DNA from 2 places in the Mesorhizobium sp. M0037 genome. Region 2 is predicted to be linked to the other one. Evidence: predicted binding sites of a transcription regulator. Region 2 holds the regulator's gene; the other holds the start of a gene.
The links. Region 2 encodes HrcA, which represses chaperone genes, less so after heat shock. Its sites were predicted from a motif close to GTTAGCACTCNCNNNNNGNGAGTGCTAAC; they were not measured.

Region 1: the regulator HrcA is predicted to act here: its motif matches at 5,533-5,561, upstream of groES (co-chaperone GroES).

What each region holds. Positions count from the first base shown of each region.
Region 1 is NZ_JAMYVB010000011.1:185,312-193,026, forward strand. It holds gene nadC (carboxylating nicotinate-nucleotide diphosphorylase) at 1-52, shown strand, start outside; gene bioB (biotin synthase BioB) at 151-1,158, shown strand; gene NKJ78_RS18405 (8-amino-7-oxononanoate synthase) at 1,155-2,306, shown strand; gene bioD (dethiobiotin synthase) at 2,303-2,938, shown strand; gene NKJ78_RS18415 (adenosylmethionine--8-amino-7-oxononanoate transaminase) at 2,938-4,203, shown strand; gene bioZ (3-oxopimeloyl-[acyl-carrier-protein] synthase BioZ) at 4,200-5,183, shown strand; gene groES (co-chaperone GroES) at 5,614-5,910, shown strand; gene groL (chaperonin GroEL) at 5,974-7,638, shown strand.
Region 2 is NZ_JAMYVB010000006.1:9,885-17,599, forward strand. It holds gene NKJ78_RS11500 (YraN family protein) at 42-419, opposite strand; gene rsmI (16S rRNA (cytidine(1402)-2'-O)-methyltransferase) at 412-1,320, opposite strand; gene NKJ78_RS11510 (hypothetical protein) at 1,494-1,679, shown strand; gene NKJ78_RS11515 (hypothetical protein) at 1,687-1,875, shown strand; gene hemW (radical SAM family heme chaperone HemW) at 1,900-3,057, opposite strand; gene rdgB (RdgB/HAM1 family non-canonical purine NTP pyrophosphatase) at 3,057-3,704, opposite strand; gene NKJ78_RS11530 (VOC family protein) at 3,704-4,114, opposite strand; gene rph (ribonuclease PH) at 4,305-5,021, opposite strand; gene hrcA (heat-inducible transcriptional repressor HrcA) at 5,177-6,262, shown strand; gene NKJ78_RS11545 (hypothetical protein) at 6,299-6,499, shown strand; gene NKJ78_RS11550 (PQQ-dependent sugar dehydrogenase) at 6,609-7,715, shown strand, end outside.

The DNA of each region.
Region 1 (7,715 bases), on a different contig from region 2:
CATCCACAGCGCGCCGATCCTGGATATCGGCCTCGACCATCGGGGCTCATGATTGTCTGAGTAACGAACAGGATTGGGTCAACTGTCCTTTCCGATCATCATAGTCAGATAGCAAAGACCCGCAAGTCATACCGGAGGAACAGCATGGAGATGCAAACGGCAAGTTCAACGCAGACATCGCCACCGGCTCAATCCCCTGACCCGCCTGACCCTGGAGCGTGGACCTTGGAGAAGGCTCAGGCACTTTTCCATGCCCCCTTCAACAATCTCCTCTTCTTGGCGCAAACGGTGCACCGCCAGAATTTCGATCCAAACAAGGTCCAGCTCAGCCGGCTGCTCAGCATCAAGACCGGAGGATGCCCGGAGGATTGTGGCTATTGCAGCCAGTCGGCGCGTCACGAAACCGGGTTGGAGGCGTCCAAGCTGATGGAAGTCAGGCGCGTCATCGCCGAAGCGACCAAGGCGCGTGATGCCGGCGCCACCCGTTATTGCATGGGCGCGGCCTGGCGAAACCCCAAGGCGCGCGACATGGATGCGGTGGTGGCGATGGTCGAAGGCGTCAAGGCGCTGGGCCTGGAGACCTGCATGACACTCGGCATGCTCGATCTTGAGCAAGCCGTGCGACTGAAGCAGGCGGGTCTCGACTACTACAACCACAACATCGATACGTCAGAACGCTACTATAGCGAGATCATCGGTACGCGGAGCTTTGCCGAGCGGCTCGAGACGCTCGAGCACGTTCGCAAATCCGGCATCAAGGTCTGCTGTGGAGGCATTGTCGGCATGGGCGAGGAGCCGGTGGACCGGATCGACATGCTGGTGACGCTGGCCAATCTGCCGGAACATCCGCAAAGCGTTCCGATCAACATGCTGATCCCGATCGCCGGCACGCCGCTTGCAGACGCCAAGCCCATTGAGCCGATCGAATTCGTGCGCGTGATCGCGCTGGCGCGCATCATGATGCCGAAATCGCATGTCCGTCTGTCCGCCGGCCGCACCGCGATGACCGACGAGATGCAGGCGCTGTGCTATTTTGCCGGCGCCAACTCAATCTTCTTCGGCGACACGCTGCTGACGGCGGACAATCCAGGTGAGGACAAGGATACCCTGCTGTTCCGGCGCCTTGGCATCGATCCGATGGAACTCGAGGCGCAATGAACGGGGCGCCTCTTGCCCGTTATGATGCGACCTTGCAGGGCCTAGCGCGCAAGGACCGGCTGCGGACGCTTTCGCCCCGCGCCGGGCTGGACTTTTCGTCGAACGACTATCTCGGGCTGGCCGCGTCCAGAAGACTTGGCGATGCGGTTGTGGCGGCGATTGCGCGGGGCACGCCGGTTGGCGCCACCGGGTCCCGGCTGTTGCGCGGCAATGCACCGGAACACGAGCAGCTCGAGGCAGACGCGGCGGCATTCTTTGGAGCCGACCGCGCGCTGTTCTTCGGCAGCGGCTACATCGCCAACTTCGCTCTGCTGAGCGCCCTGCCGCAGAAGGGCGATCTTTTGGTCCTCGATGAGCTCGCCCATGCCAGCATGCATGAGGGTGCGCAGGCCGGGCGCGCACAGTTCGTGCTGGCCGCGCACAACGACGCCACCGCTGTCGAGGATGCGATTACACGTTGGCGCGTCGCAGGCGGCATGGGATGCGTCTGGATCGCGGTGGAAAGCCTTTACAGCATGGATGGCGACTGCGCGCCTTTGGAGAGCCTGGTCGCGCTTGCCGATCGGCACGGCGCATTCATCGTCATTGATGAGGCGCATGCCACCGGCGTCTGGGGACCGGACGGCCGGGGGCTCGCCGCCGCTTTCGAGGGCCGCGACAACATCATAGTGCTCCACACCTGCGGCAAGGCGCTCGGCGCATCTGGTGGGCTCGTGACCGGGCCGAGGGCACTGTGCGAATATCTGATCAACCGTTGCCGGCCATTCATCTACGCGACCGCGCCATCGCCACTGATGGCGGTCGTGGCGCGCGAGGCACTCGCAATGCTGGCCGACGAGCCTATGCGGCGTGTTCAGCTGCATGAACGCGTCGCCAGCGCCGGCCGGTTGGTCAATCGCTGGGGTGTGACACCAAGTGGCTCTCAGATCCAGCCCTTAGTAATCGGCGATGTCAGGCGCACCATGGCAGTGGCGGCGCGCCTGCAGGCCCGCGGCTTCGACATACGCGGCGTTCGTCCTCCGACCGTGCCCGAGGGCACGTCGCGGCTGCGCATCTCACTGACGCTCAATATTGGCGAAGCCGACATTTCCGCCATGGTCGAGGCGCTGGTCGAGGTGTTGGCCCAAACATCACCGGAGGCGATATGACCCAACGCATTGTCATCACCGGAACGGATACCGGAGTTGGCAAGACCGTGTTTGCGGCTGGGCTCGCCGGTTTGCTGGACGGCTTTTACTGGAAACCGGTGCAATCGGGCCTCGACGGCGAGACCGACAGCGAGGTGGTCGCGCGGCTTGCCGGCTTGCCCTCAGAGCGCGTGCTGCCGGAAGCCTACCGCTTGCGGAGCCCGCTGTCGCCGCATCGTTCGGCCGAGATCGACGGCGTGGCGATCAAGGCTGCCGATCTTGCTTTTCCCGTCCTACCGACGCCGCTCGTCATCGAAGGCTCCGGCGGCCTGATGGTGCCGCTCAACCGGCGCACAAGGTTCATCGACATCTTCGCTGAATGGCGGCTGCCCGTTATTCTGTGCGCCCGCACCACGCTCGGCACCATCAACCACACCTTGCTCTCGGTCGAGGCGCTCCGCGCCCGCTCCATCCCGTTGGCGGGCATCGCTTTCATCGGCGATGAGATGGCCGATACGCAACGGACCATCGTGGAATTCAGCGGTGCGCCGCAGCTCGGCAGGCTGCCGCACCTGGATGTGCTGACGGGCAAAACACTGAGGGACGCAATGGTTGCCGGCTTCGCCTTCGCCTCGATTGCTGGAGGTGACTGATGTCGCAGTCTCATGTGTGGCATCCCTTCACCCAGCACGCGCTCGAGCCTGCGATCCCAGAAATCGTCCTGACTGAGGGCGCCTATCTCCACAGGGCCGACGGCGCCCGCATCCTGGACGCCATCTCCTCCTGGTGGGTCGTCACACATGGCCATCGTCATCCCCGGATCATGAAGGCAATCGAGACAACCGCGTCGAGCCTCGACCAGATTATCTTTGCGGGCTTCACGCACGAGCCGGCAGAGCGCTTGGCCAAGGCGCTTGTCGGCCTCGCTCCCGCTGGACTCGACTGGGTGTTCTATTCCGACAGTGGCTCGACCTCAGTCGAAGTCGCGCTGAAGATGGCGCTCGGTTATTTCCGCAACATCGGCGCGCCGCGCTCGCGCATCGTCGTCATGGAGCACAGCTATCATGGTGACACGATCGGAACGATGAGCGTCGGTGCGCGTGGCGTGTTCAACGCCGCCTACGAACCCTTGCTGTTCGAGGTCGACATCATCCCCTTTCCGGCCGCGGGGCACGAGCAGGAGACGCTGGATCGTTTCCAGGCTGTGACCCGCGATCGACGAGCCGCAGCCTTGATCGTTGAGCCGCTGGTGCTGGGCGCCGGCGGCATGCTGATGTATCCAGCATCGGTTCTGGCCGAATTGAAGAAGATCACTGAGGCCTCCGGCACGCTGCTGATCGCCGACGAGGTGATGACCGGCTGGGGACGCACCGGAACCATGTTCGCCTGCGAGCAGGCATCGATTTCTCCAGATATCCTGTGCACCTCCAAAGGCTTGACCGGCGGCACCATCCCGCTGGCCGTAACGCTTGTCACCGATGCCATCTTCCGGGCGCACTATTCCGAGGACCGGAAGAAGACGTTTTTCCATTCGAGCTCCTACACCGCCAATCCGATTGCCTGTGCGGCAGCACTCGCCAATGTCGAGATCTGGCGCGACGAGCCAGTGGCCGAGCGGATCACGGCCTTGAGCGTGATGCAGGCCGTCGGGCTGCAACGCTTTCGGGACAATCCATATTTTGCCGGCTGTCGAGCCACGGGAACGATCGCGGCGCTCGACCTGCGAACCGGTTCCGCAGGTTATCTCGCCGAGATTGGTCCGAAGCTGCGCGCTTTCTTCCTCGAGCGCGGCCTGCTTGTGCGCCCGCTCGGCAATGTCCTCTACCTTCTGCCACCCTATTGCATCGCAGACGACGAGCTCGAACGAGTCTATGACGCCATCGAGGAGGCCGGGGAACGCTTCGGGTCCAGGCCATGAGCAAGTCGTCGCGCATTCTCGGACTTGGCCATCACGTGCCTGGGCGCAAGGTGGCCAATGCCGAGATCGAGAGCAATCTCGGCCTCGAGCCGGGCTGGATCGAAAGGCGTACCGGAATCCGTTCGCGCTTCTGGGCAACGGACGAAGACACGCTGTCGGGTCTTGCCACCCGGGCTGGCGACATGGCGCTGGTGAACGCCGGTATTGCGCGCCACGACATCGGTCTGCTGTTGCTTGCCACCTCGACGCCCGACCATCTTCTGCCGCCCAGCGCGCCGCTGGTCGCACACAAGCTTGGCCTTGGCCGCGCAGGCGCGGTCGATCTGACCGGCGCCTGCGCTGGCTTCATCTATGCGCTCATGTTTGCGGACGGGTTCACCCGCCTGCATGGCAAACCAGCGCTGGTCATCGCCGCCAACATTCTCAGCCGCCGCATCAATCCAGCCGAGCGCGCGAGCTCAGTCTTGTTCGCCGATGCCGCCGGCGCCCTGGTGATCGGTCAGTGCGATGATGCTGATCGGGGCATTCTCGGTGCCTCGGTGGCTTCGGACGGCTCGCGCTACGGGCTGATCCAGATTCCCGCAGGAGGAAGCAACACGCCGTTCCATGGCGACCTCGACCTCGGGCAGACCCGGATGACGATGACCGACGGGCCCGAAATATTCGCAAAGGCCGTCGAGATGATGACCGATTGCTCGACAACCGCGCTAGCCGCTGCGGGAGTGCGGCCACACAATGTCGGCCGGTTTGTGCCGCATCAGGCCAATACTCGGATTTTCGGCGCGGTCGGAAGAAACCTCGGCATTGCTGACCAAGCAATTGTCAAGACGATTGCCGAATACGGCAACTCTTCGGCCGCGACGGTCCCGCTGTCGCTCTCGCTCGCCAACCAGATGAAGCCATTCCAGCCAGGAGAGAAAATCCTTCTGGCGGCGGCCGGTGCGGGTCTCAGCGGCGGCGCTCTCGTGGTTGGAATCTAGTCGGCCGGCTCACGCGCGCAGGACTGGTCATGAATGGCAATAGGTGCAACAGAACCAATGCCAAAATGGCCTTCTGAAGCTCGACATGACCAAGCTGACGCAGCACGACCCGTGCGAGCCTCTGGATGAGTTCAAATGCAACACCCGTTGCACCAACCGTACCATCTGAATAAAGCTCAATTACAAAGGGTGAGCCGCCCCACATATGTCGGATACCCGACATTGTTCACATAAAAGGCTCGATGCTTACACGCTCTTTTCTGGCTGCTCTTTGCTGTCTTCTCTTTTCTCTTTGCTCTTTGCTCTTCCGTCTTGACTAGCAGGAGCCTGCGGCTTATCTCATTGCCCCGTTAGCACTCGCTTCGGCTGAGTGCTAGGCATGCTCCGGCAACGGAGCACCGTTCAACATCCGCACCAAGGAAATCCAAAAATGGCAAAGTCGAATTTCCGGCCGCTGCATGACCGCGTGGTCGTACGCCGGGTCGAATCCGAATCCAAGACCGCCGGCGGGATCATCATCCCGGATACGGCGAAGGAAAAGCCGCAGGAAGGCGAGATCATCGCCGTCGGTTCAGGTGCTCGCGACGAAGCCGGCAAGCTGGTCCCGCTGGACGTCAAGGCCGGCGACCGCATCCTGTTCGGCAAGTGGTCGGGCACCGAAGTCAAGCTCAATGGCGAAGACCTTCTGATCATGAAGGAATCCGACATTATGGGCATCATCGGCTGATTATCGGCCTCACCGTCAACTGAATTTCGGGCTTGATCGCAAGCCCCTGCCAGGAGCTAAAAAATGGCTGCTAAAGACGTAAAATTCTCCCGCGATGCCCGCGAGCGCATGCTTCACGGCATCAACATCCTCGCCGACGCGGTGAAGGTCACGCTCGGTCCCAAGGGCCGCAACGTCGTCATCGACAAGTCGTTCGGCGCACCGCGCATCACCAAGGACGGCGTCACCGTCGCCAAGGAAATCGAACTTTCCGACAAGTTCGAAAACATGGGCGCGCAGATGATCCGCGAAGTTGCTTCGAAGACCAACGACATCGCCGGTGATGGCACCACGACCGCGACCGTTCTGGCGCAGTCGATCGTCCAGGAAGGTAACAAGGCCGTTGCCGCCGGCATGAACCCGATGGACCTGAAGCGCGGCATCGACCTGGCCGTGACCGAAGTCGTCGCGGCTCTCGGCAACGCTGCCAAGAAGATCAAGACCTCCGAGGAAGTTGCCCAGGTCGGCACGATCGCCGGCAATGGCGACGAGTCGGTCGGCAAGATGATCGCCGAAGCGATGCAGAAGGTCGGCAATGAAGGTGTCATCACGGTTGAAGAAGCCAAGACCGCCGAGACCGAGCTGGAAGTCGTCGAAGGCATGCAGTTCGACCGCGGCTATCTCTCGCCCTACTTCGTCACCAACGCCGACAAGATGGTTGCCGAGCTCGAGGACGTCTACATCCTCCTGCATGAGAAGAAGCTGTCCAACCTCCAGGCCATGCTGCCGGTTCTCGAAGCCGTCGTGCAGACCTCCAAGCCGCTGCTCATCATCTCGGAAGACGTCGAAGGCGAGGCTCTGGCCACGCTGGTCGTCAACAAGCTGCGTGGCGGCCTGAAGATCGCCGCCGTCAAGGCGCCCGGCTTCGGTGATCGCCGCAAGGCCATGCTGGAAGACATCGCCATCCTCACCGGTGGCCAGGTCATCTCGGAAGACCTCGGCATCAAGCTCGAGAACGTCGGCCTCAACATGCTCGGCCGCGCCAAGAAGGTGTCGATCTCCAAGGAGAACACCACCATTGTCGACGGCGCCGGCAAGAAGGACGAGATCCAGGGCCGCGTTGCCCAGATCAAGCAGCAGATCGAAGAGACCACGTCGGACTACGACAAGGAGAAGCTGCAGGAACGTCTGGCGAAGCTCGCCGGCGGCGTTGCGGTGATCCGTGTCGGCGGCGCGACGGAAGTCGAAGTCAAGGAAAAGAAGGACCGCGTCGATGACGCCCTCAACGCGACCCGCGCGGCCGTGGAAGAAGGCATCGTTGCAGGCGGCGGCGTCGCACTGCTGCGCGCTTCGGCCAACATCAAGGTCACCGGCGTCAATGCCGACCAGGCTGCCGGCATCAACATCGTTCGTCGTGCACTGCAGGCTCCGGCCCGTCAGATCGCTTCGAACGCAGGTGCTGAAGCTTCGATCGTCGCCGGCAAGATCCTCGACAACAAGGGCGCGACCTACGGCTACAACGCCCAGACCGGCGAGTATGGCGACATGATCGCCATGGGCATCGTCGACCCGGTCAAGGTCGTTCGCACCGCTCTCCAGGACGCGGCTTCGGTCGCCGGCCTGCTCGTCACCACCGAAGCCATGATCGCGGAGGCTCCCAAGAAGGAGTCGGCTGGCGGCGGCATGCCTGGTGGTATGCCCGGCGGTGGCATGGGCGGCATGGGCGGGATGGGCGGTATGGATTTTTAATCCAGGCCCTATCACTTACAGCGGACAGGGCGGCAGCAATGCCGCCCTGTCCTTGTGTGCCGAACATGATCGACACC
Region 2 (7,715 bases):
TTGCTCACCGACCCTCCCCACAAGGGGGAGGGTAAAGGCCGCTAACTCCTCCCAAAAAACGCGTTCTCGACATGCACCGGCCAGCGCCAGGGCAGCACCGCCACCATGTCGAAGCGCATCGACAATCTGCCGTAGTCCGGCTGCCGCGACAGCCAGATGTCGGCGGCGCCTTCGATGCGGCGCTCCGATTCGTGGCCGATCGCCTCCATCGCTTCCATCAGCGTGCGCCGCGCCTTGACCTCGACGAACAGCACCAGGTCGCCGCGCCTGGCGATCAGGTCGATCTCGCCGAAGCGGGTGCGATGCCGGCGGGCGAGGATGCGATAACCTTTCAGCATCAGCGCCGCTGCCGCCAGCCACTCGCCGCGATGGCCGCGCCGATAGGCTTTTTGGCGGCTGGCGGCCGGGCGCTCAGCCACCTTCGCCTTCTCCAACCGCATCCCTGAGTTCCAGCAGCCGGCGGTAGAGCGACTGCTTCTGCCCGCCTGTCATCTTCGCCGCTTCCGCCGCCGCCTTGGACGCCGGCATTTCGGCGGCCAGCGACAGCAGCAGCCTGTCGATGTCGGCGGGTTGGTCGGCCTTGATCTCGGCGGGCCCGACGCAGATGACGATCTCGCCCTTCGGCGTGTCAGCCGCCGCATAGTGGTCGGCCAGCGCCTGCAGCGTTCCCGTCCGCATCTCTTCAAAAGTCTTGGTCAGCTCGCGGCCGATGGCGGCCTTGCGCCCACCACCCAGCGCCTCGACCATCGCAACCAGCGTTTCGGCCAGCCGGCGTGGCGACTCGAAGAAGATCAGCGTTGCCGGCACCGCCCTGAACGTTTCCAGCTTTGTCATCCGCTGCCCTGATTTCACCGGCAGAAACCCGGCAAACAGGAAGGCGTCGGACGGCAGGCCCGACGCGGTCAGCGCCGCCAGCGGCGCCGATGGGCCGGGGATCGGCACCACGCGCAGGCCGCGCTCCAGCGCTTCGCCGACCAGCCGGTAGCCTGGGTCGGAGATCAGCGGCGTGCCGGCATCCGAAATCAGCGCCACGCTCTGCCCGGCCTCGAGTGCCGCGATCAGCTTCGGCCCGGCCTCGCCGGCGTTGTGCTCGTGATAAGCGGTGGTGCGCCGCCGGATGCCGTAGCGATCGAGCAACACGCGCGAGACGCGAGTGTCCTCGCAGGCGACGATGTCGGCGGCGGCCAGCGTCTCCAGCGCGCGCAGCGTGATGTCGGAGAGGTTGCCGATCGGCGTCGCCACCAGATACAGCGCCGGCGCCAGCGACCGGACCGCGATCTCGGTCTGCCCGATCACATAGCTGCGCTTCTCGCCGGTCACCGGGGTCTCTCCATTTCGCCCTGTTTGGCACGGCCTGCGCCGGGTTGCAAAACTCCCGAACGTCGAGCCAAACCTGACGCCGATGTAACCCGGCGGCCATGTCTTTGCCACAGTGGGGAACGAAAGCGTGGCTGGCGGATTGAATACCTGAGTCTCTTGAGGAGGAGGACAGGATGGACAGTCTGGAATTGCAGGACGTTTTCGAGCCCTATTATGCCGAGCGCAAGCGCTTCACTGCGCGAAAGGGCAAGCGTAGGCTCGCCGAAAGCGACCCCGGCCTGGCCAGTCGGGCGGCCACCGCCTTGCCGACGAATGTCAGGCTTTCGGACAACAAACCGGACAGCACGACGGAGCACTGACCGTACGATGCCCAATCGTTTCGATATCTTCATCACCCGTCTTGAAACGAAGAGCGCCCGCGAAGGCGCGCCGCCGCATCCGATGAACGACCAGAACAGCGTCCGCCGGGACAAGAGCGACGCCAAGCCGGCCCGGACCGGAGAGGCGCATGCCGAGAAACACCGCGGCAAGCGCCGCTTCAAGCACGACGCTTGACGAAGAGCACGTTTTTCAAAGGCGTTATCGCGCCAAATCCGCCACCACGGCATCGAGCACGATCATGCCGGCTGGCGTGGCGCGTAGCCTGGCATTGCCGATCGGCGCCACCAGCCCCTCATCCTGCAGCACGGTCAGCCGGGCGCTCGACAGGCCGCGCCCGGAAAACGCCTCGTAGCGGGAAAGGTCGATGCCTTCGGCCAACCTCAGCCCCATCAGCAGGAACTCGTCGGCCTCTTCGGAGCGCGTCAGGATCTCGCCGCCGGTGACGCCATGGCCCCTGGCCTCCACCAGATTGGCCCAGGTCTCCGGCATCCGCTCGGCGATCGTCACGGTGCGGTGGCCGTTCTCGATAAAGCGGCCATGCGCGCCCGGTCCGACGCCGACATATTCGCCATAGCGCCAATAGGTCAGATTGTGCCGGCTCTCGGCGCCCGGCCTGGCGTGGTTGGAAATCTCATAGGCCGGCAGGCCATGCGCTGCGGTGATCTCCTGCGTCAGCGCATAGAGATCGGCGGCCCGGTCATTATCGGGGATGATGAATTTCTTCGCCGCATGAAGGGCATGGAACGGCGTGCCTTCCTCGATGGTCAGCTGGTAGAGCGACAGATGGTCGGCGGCATGGCCGATCGCCTGTTCGAGCTCCGCCTGCCAGTCGTCCAGCGTCTGGCCGGGGCGGGCGTAGATCAGGTCGAAGGAAAGTCTTGGGAATATGTCCCGTGCCAGGCCAATTGCATGCAGCGCCTCGTCGACATTGTGCAGCCGGCCGAGGAAGCGCAGATCCTTGTCGTTCAGCGCCTGCACGCCGAGCGACACACGGTTGACGCCGGCGGCGCGGTAGCCGCGAAATCGCTCGGCCTCGACCGAGGACGGATTGGCTTCCAGCGTCACCTCGATGCCGTCGGGCACCGTCCAGTTCTTCGCCACGGCCTCCAGCACCGACGCCACCGTCTGCGGCTGCATCAGCGACGGTGTGCCGCCGCCGAGAAAGATACTGGTCACTTCGCGCGGCCCGGTCCGCTCGCTCATGGTCTTCAGCTCGGTCTCGAAGGCGCGGGCAAAGCGCTCCTGGTCGACCGGCTGGTGACGGACATGGCTGTTGAAGTCGCAATACGGGCATTTGGCCGCGCAGAACGGCCAATGGATGTAGACCCCGAAGCCCGGGCTGCGGTCCAGCGACATTAAGCTGAGCCTAACCTGGCGCGGGCGAATTTCTGGAAGGCGCGGGCGCGGTGCGACAGCGCCGTCGGCTGACCGGGCTTCCAGCCGTGTTTTTCCTCAGCGCTCATCTCGCCGAACGTCTTGTCGAAACCGTCGGGCAAAAACACCGGGTCGTAGCCGAAGCCCAGTTCGCCGCGCCGCGGCCACACCAGCGTTCCCTCAGCTTCGCCGCGATAATATTCAGCCTCGCCATTGGGGAAGGCCAGGCAGATGACGGCGACGAACCGCCCCTTGCGCTGCGCTGGCTTGGCGGCGCCGACCTCCTGCAAGGCCACTTCGGTGCGCTGCATGGCCATCCCGAAGTCGCGGCTGCCATCGGGAGCTTCGGCCCAATTGGCGGTGTAGACGCCGGGGGCGCCGTCGAGCGCGTCGACGCACAGGCCCGAATCGTCCGACAGCGCCGGCAGGCCGGTCGCCTTAGCCGCGGCGAAGGCCTTGATGTAGGCGTTTTCCTCGAAGGTGGTGCCGGTCTCCTCCGGTTCCGGCAGGCCGTAGTCCTTGGCCGACTTCGCCTCGAAGCCGAACGGACCCATCAAATCGGCGAATTCGCGCAGCTTGCCTTCATTGTGGCTGGCAACGACGATCTTCTTTCCATCGAGAGAATGCATCAAAGGCCCCAGATCCTTGGCTCGGCGAATTCGATCGAATTGCCCGAGGGGTCGCGTATGTAGATCGAGCGCCCGCCCTGCGGCCATTCGAATTCGCTTTCGATGGCGATGTTTTTCGCCTCAAGTTGCGCCTTCCACTGTGCGAGTTCATCCGCACTTGCGGCAAAGCAGAGATGGCCCTCGCCGACCGTGCCATGTGGCGGCACTTTCAGCCGCGCATCGGGCGCCGGCGGGATTCTGGTGGCTTCGGCATTGAAGACCAGCAGCACGCCCGGGCCGCAGCGGAAGAAGAGATGGCGGCCGTCGACCTTGCCGAGGAGAGGGAGGCCGAGGACATCGGAGTAGAAGGTCTCGGCAGCCGGCAAATCAGTGACGTAAAGTGCCGATTCCAGAATCGCGGAGGGAGTCACGAGGCACCCCCCTCTGCCCTGCCGGGCATCTCCCCCGCAAGGGGGGAGATTGGCAGTTCCGCTGGCGGCGTCTCAACGTTGATGGTTGGCGAAAACGGTAGCGACCTCTGATCTCCCCCCTTGCGGGGGAGATGGCCGGCAGGCCAGAGGGGGGTGTGAAGGATCGCCGACGTCATCACGTTAAATTCAATCAGGCCACAGCCATCTGCTGCAAGCTCACCAGCCGCTGAATGCCCTTCTTTGCCAGGCCCATCAGCTCCGCGAACTGCCCTTCCGAGAACGGCTCGCCCTCGGCGGTGCCCTGGATCTCGACGATGCCGCCCTTGCCGGTCATGACGAAATTGGCGTCGGTGCCGGCAGATGAATCCTCGATATAGTCGAGGTCGATGACCGGCTGGCCGTCATGGATGCCGCAGGAAATTGCCGCGACATGGTCCTTCAGTACCTTGGCAACACTGGCCATCTGCCGCGCTTCCATCCAGCGCAGGCAATCGTAGAGCGCCACCCAGCCGCCGGTGATCGAGGCCGTGCGGGTGCCGCCATCGGCCTGGATGACGTCGCAGTCGACGGTGATCTGCTGTTCGCCCAGTGCCTGCAGGTCGACAACGGCGCGCAAGGAGCGGCCGATCAGCCGCTGGATTTCCAGCGTGCGGCCGCCTTGCTTGCCGGCCGAGGCTTCACGGCGCATGCGCTCGCCGGTCGAACGCGGCAGCATGCCGTATTCCGCCGTCACCCAGCCCTTGCCGGAATTGCGCATCCAGCCTGGCACCTTTTCCTCCAGGCTTGCCGTACACAACACATGCGTGTCGCCGAATTTCACCAGGCACGAGCCTTCGGCGTGTTTGGAGACGCCGCGCTCGAACGAGATGGCGCGCATTTCGTCGGCTTGGCGTTTAGAAGGGCGCATCGAGGCCTCTTTCTGTTCTTTTACGGTTGCGTCGGCGGCTTGTAGACGCATGCAGCCCATGGCGCAAAGGAAAAGGCCGGGCGATCTGGCACAGACGCCGGGTTGCGCGGGGGCGATGGAAGTCTATATCCTTGAGCCGGAGGTTTTTGGCTCGAATGACCAAGGCAGTCACCGAACCCAGTCTGCTGGCGCCCGCGCTGCAATCGCTCGACATGCGTTCGCGCGACATTTTTAGGCGCATCGTCGAATCCTATCTGAAGGACGGTGAGCCTGTGGGATCGCGCAGCCTGTCGCGCATCCTGCCGTCGTCGCTGTCGCCGGCCACCATCCGCAACGTGATGAGCGACCTCGAGCATCTCGGCCTGATCTATGCCCCGCACATCTCGGCCGGGCGCCTGCCGACCCAGACCGGCCTGCGCTTCTTCGTCGATGCCTTCATGGAGCTTGGCGATCTCTCCGACGAGGAACGCCGGGTCATCGAGGCGCAGGTGCGCGCCTCCGGCTCGGGCGCGACGCTGGAACACATGCTGACCGAGGCCAGCCAGATGCTGTCGGGCATGTCGCGCGGCGCCGGCCTAGTGCTCGCCACCAAGAACGAGGTGGCGCTGAAGCACATCGAGTTCATCCAGCTCGAGCCGACCAAGGCGCTGGCGGTGATGGTGTCGCAGAATGGCGATGTCGAGAACCGCGTCGTCGACCTGCCGGCCGGCATCACCGTCTCGCAGCTGCACGAGGCCTCCAACTTCCTCAACGCCCATATCAGGGGCCGCACGCTCGCCGAGGCGCGCATCGAGATCGCCCGCATCAAGGACGAGACCAGGGCAGCGCTGGACACGCTGTCGCAGGATCTGGTCGAGAAAGGCCTGGCGGTGTGGGCCGGCGCCGATAGCGGCCTGCCGGCGCGCCTTATCGTGCGCGGCCGCGCCAATTTGCTCGAAAACGTCACCGCCCAGGCCGATATCGAATTGCTGCGCCACCTGTTCGAGGATCTGGAGACGCAGGACGGGCTGATCCAGCTGCTCGACCTCGCCGAGGACGGCCCCGGCGTGCGGATCTTCATCGGCTCGGAAAACAAGCTGTTCTCGCTCTCCGGCTCGTCGCTGGTCGTGGCGCCTTACCGCGACAAGGACGCCCGCGTCGTCGGCGCGCTCGGCGTCATCGGCCCGACCAGGCTGAATTATGCCCGCATCGTGCCTATGGTCGACTACACTGCGCAATTGATTACCCGGATGTTAAGATAATTCCGAAGCCGGGATCACCGTAAAGGAGGGCGCAGAATGGCGCTTGAATCGTTCAAGGCCCAGATCAGCATGCTGCTCGAAGAAATGGTCAACCAGCCGGAGGACGAGCACGAAATCCAGGAGCAGCTGCGCGAAAAACTGCGCGAAATGCGCGCCATGGGCTTGCCGCTGCCGGAAGATCTCGTCGCATTGGAAAAGCGTCTCGACGACGATCTCGACGTCGAAGAGGAAAGTTGAGCGGTTCTCTCGTCGAATCTGCGCGCGCGCACGCTTCTCTTTTGCGGCGGCCGCACAATATCTCCCTTGTGCATGGCGCGCCGACCGGCGCGAGTTCGAGGAGAACAGCATGATCCGGATTGCCGGCTTGGCAGGCCTTGCCCTGCTTCTGGCCACCAGCGCCTTCGCCCAGGAGGCCGATCAACCGCTGCTGACCGGCAAAGACGCTTTCGGCGACTGGACGGCCGACAAGCCAGGTGTGCGCCGGCTGATCAAGCCGGATGATCTGCAAAAGCCCAACATCACCGAATCCGCCTCCAACAGCGCCGGCCTTGGCGATCGGCCCGAGGGCGCGAAGCCCGTCCTGCTGCCTGGGTTTTCGGCCGAACTGGTTGCTTCCGGCATTTCCAATCCGCGGGTCGTGCGCGTGGCGCCGAACGGCGACCTGTTCGTCGCCGACAGTGACGCCAACCAGATCCGCGTCTATCGGCTGGCCAAGGGTAGCGCGAAGCCGGCCGAAGAGGGCATTTTTGCCGACAATCTCAACCAGCCCTATGGCATCGCCTTCTACCCGCCTGGCGACAAGCCGCAATGGGTCTACGTCGCCAACAATGACAGCGTGGTCCGCTACGCCTATCGCGACGGCGACCTTAAAGCCTCCGGCGAACCGGAGACGATTGTCTCCGACATCCCTACCGGCGGCCACTGGACCCGCGATATCGCCTTCTCGCCGGACGGGAAGACGCTGTATCTCTCGGTCGGCTCCGGATCTAACGTCGCGGAGGGCATGGGGAAGGCACCGAATAGCGGCGTTGACGCCTGGGCAAAATCACAGCCACTCGGCGCCACCTGGGGTTCCGAGGATGGCCGTGCCGACGTGCTGGCCTTCGGCCCCGACGGCAAGAATGGCCGCATCCTCGCTACCGGCCTGCGCAATTGTTCGGGCATGACCGTGCAGCCGGCGACCGGCGCGGTGTGGTGTGTCGTCAACGAGCGCGACGGTCTCGGCGACGATGTGCCGTTCGAATATGCCACCTCCGTCAAGGACGGCGCCTTCTATGGCTGGCCCTGGTATTATATCGGCGCCAACGAGGACCCGCGTCACGAGGGCGCGCGCCCAGACCTCGCCGGCTCGGTCACCGTGCCCGACGTGCTGATGCAGGCGCATTCGGCGCCGCTCAACATCGCGTTCTATGACGGCGGCAATTTCCCGGCAGAGTACAAGGGTGACGCCTTC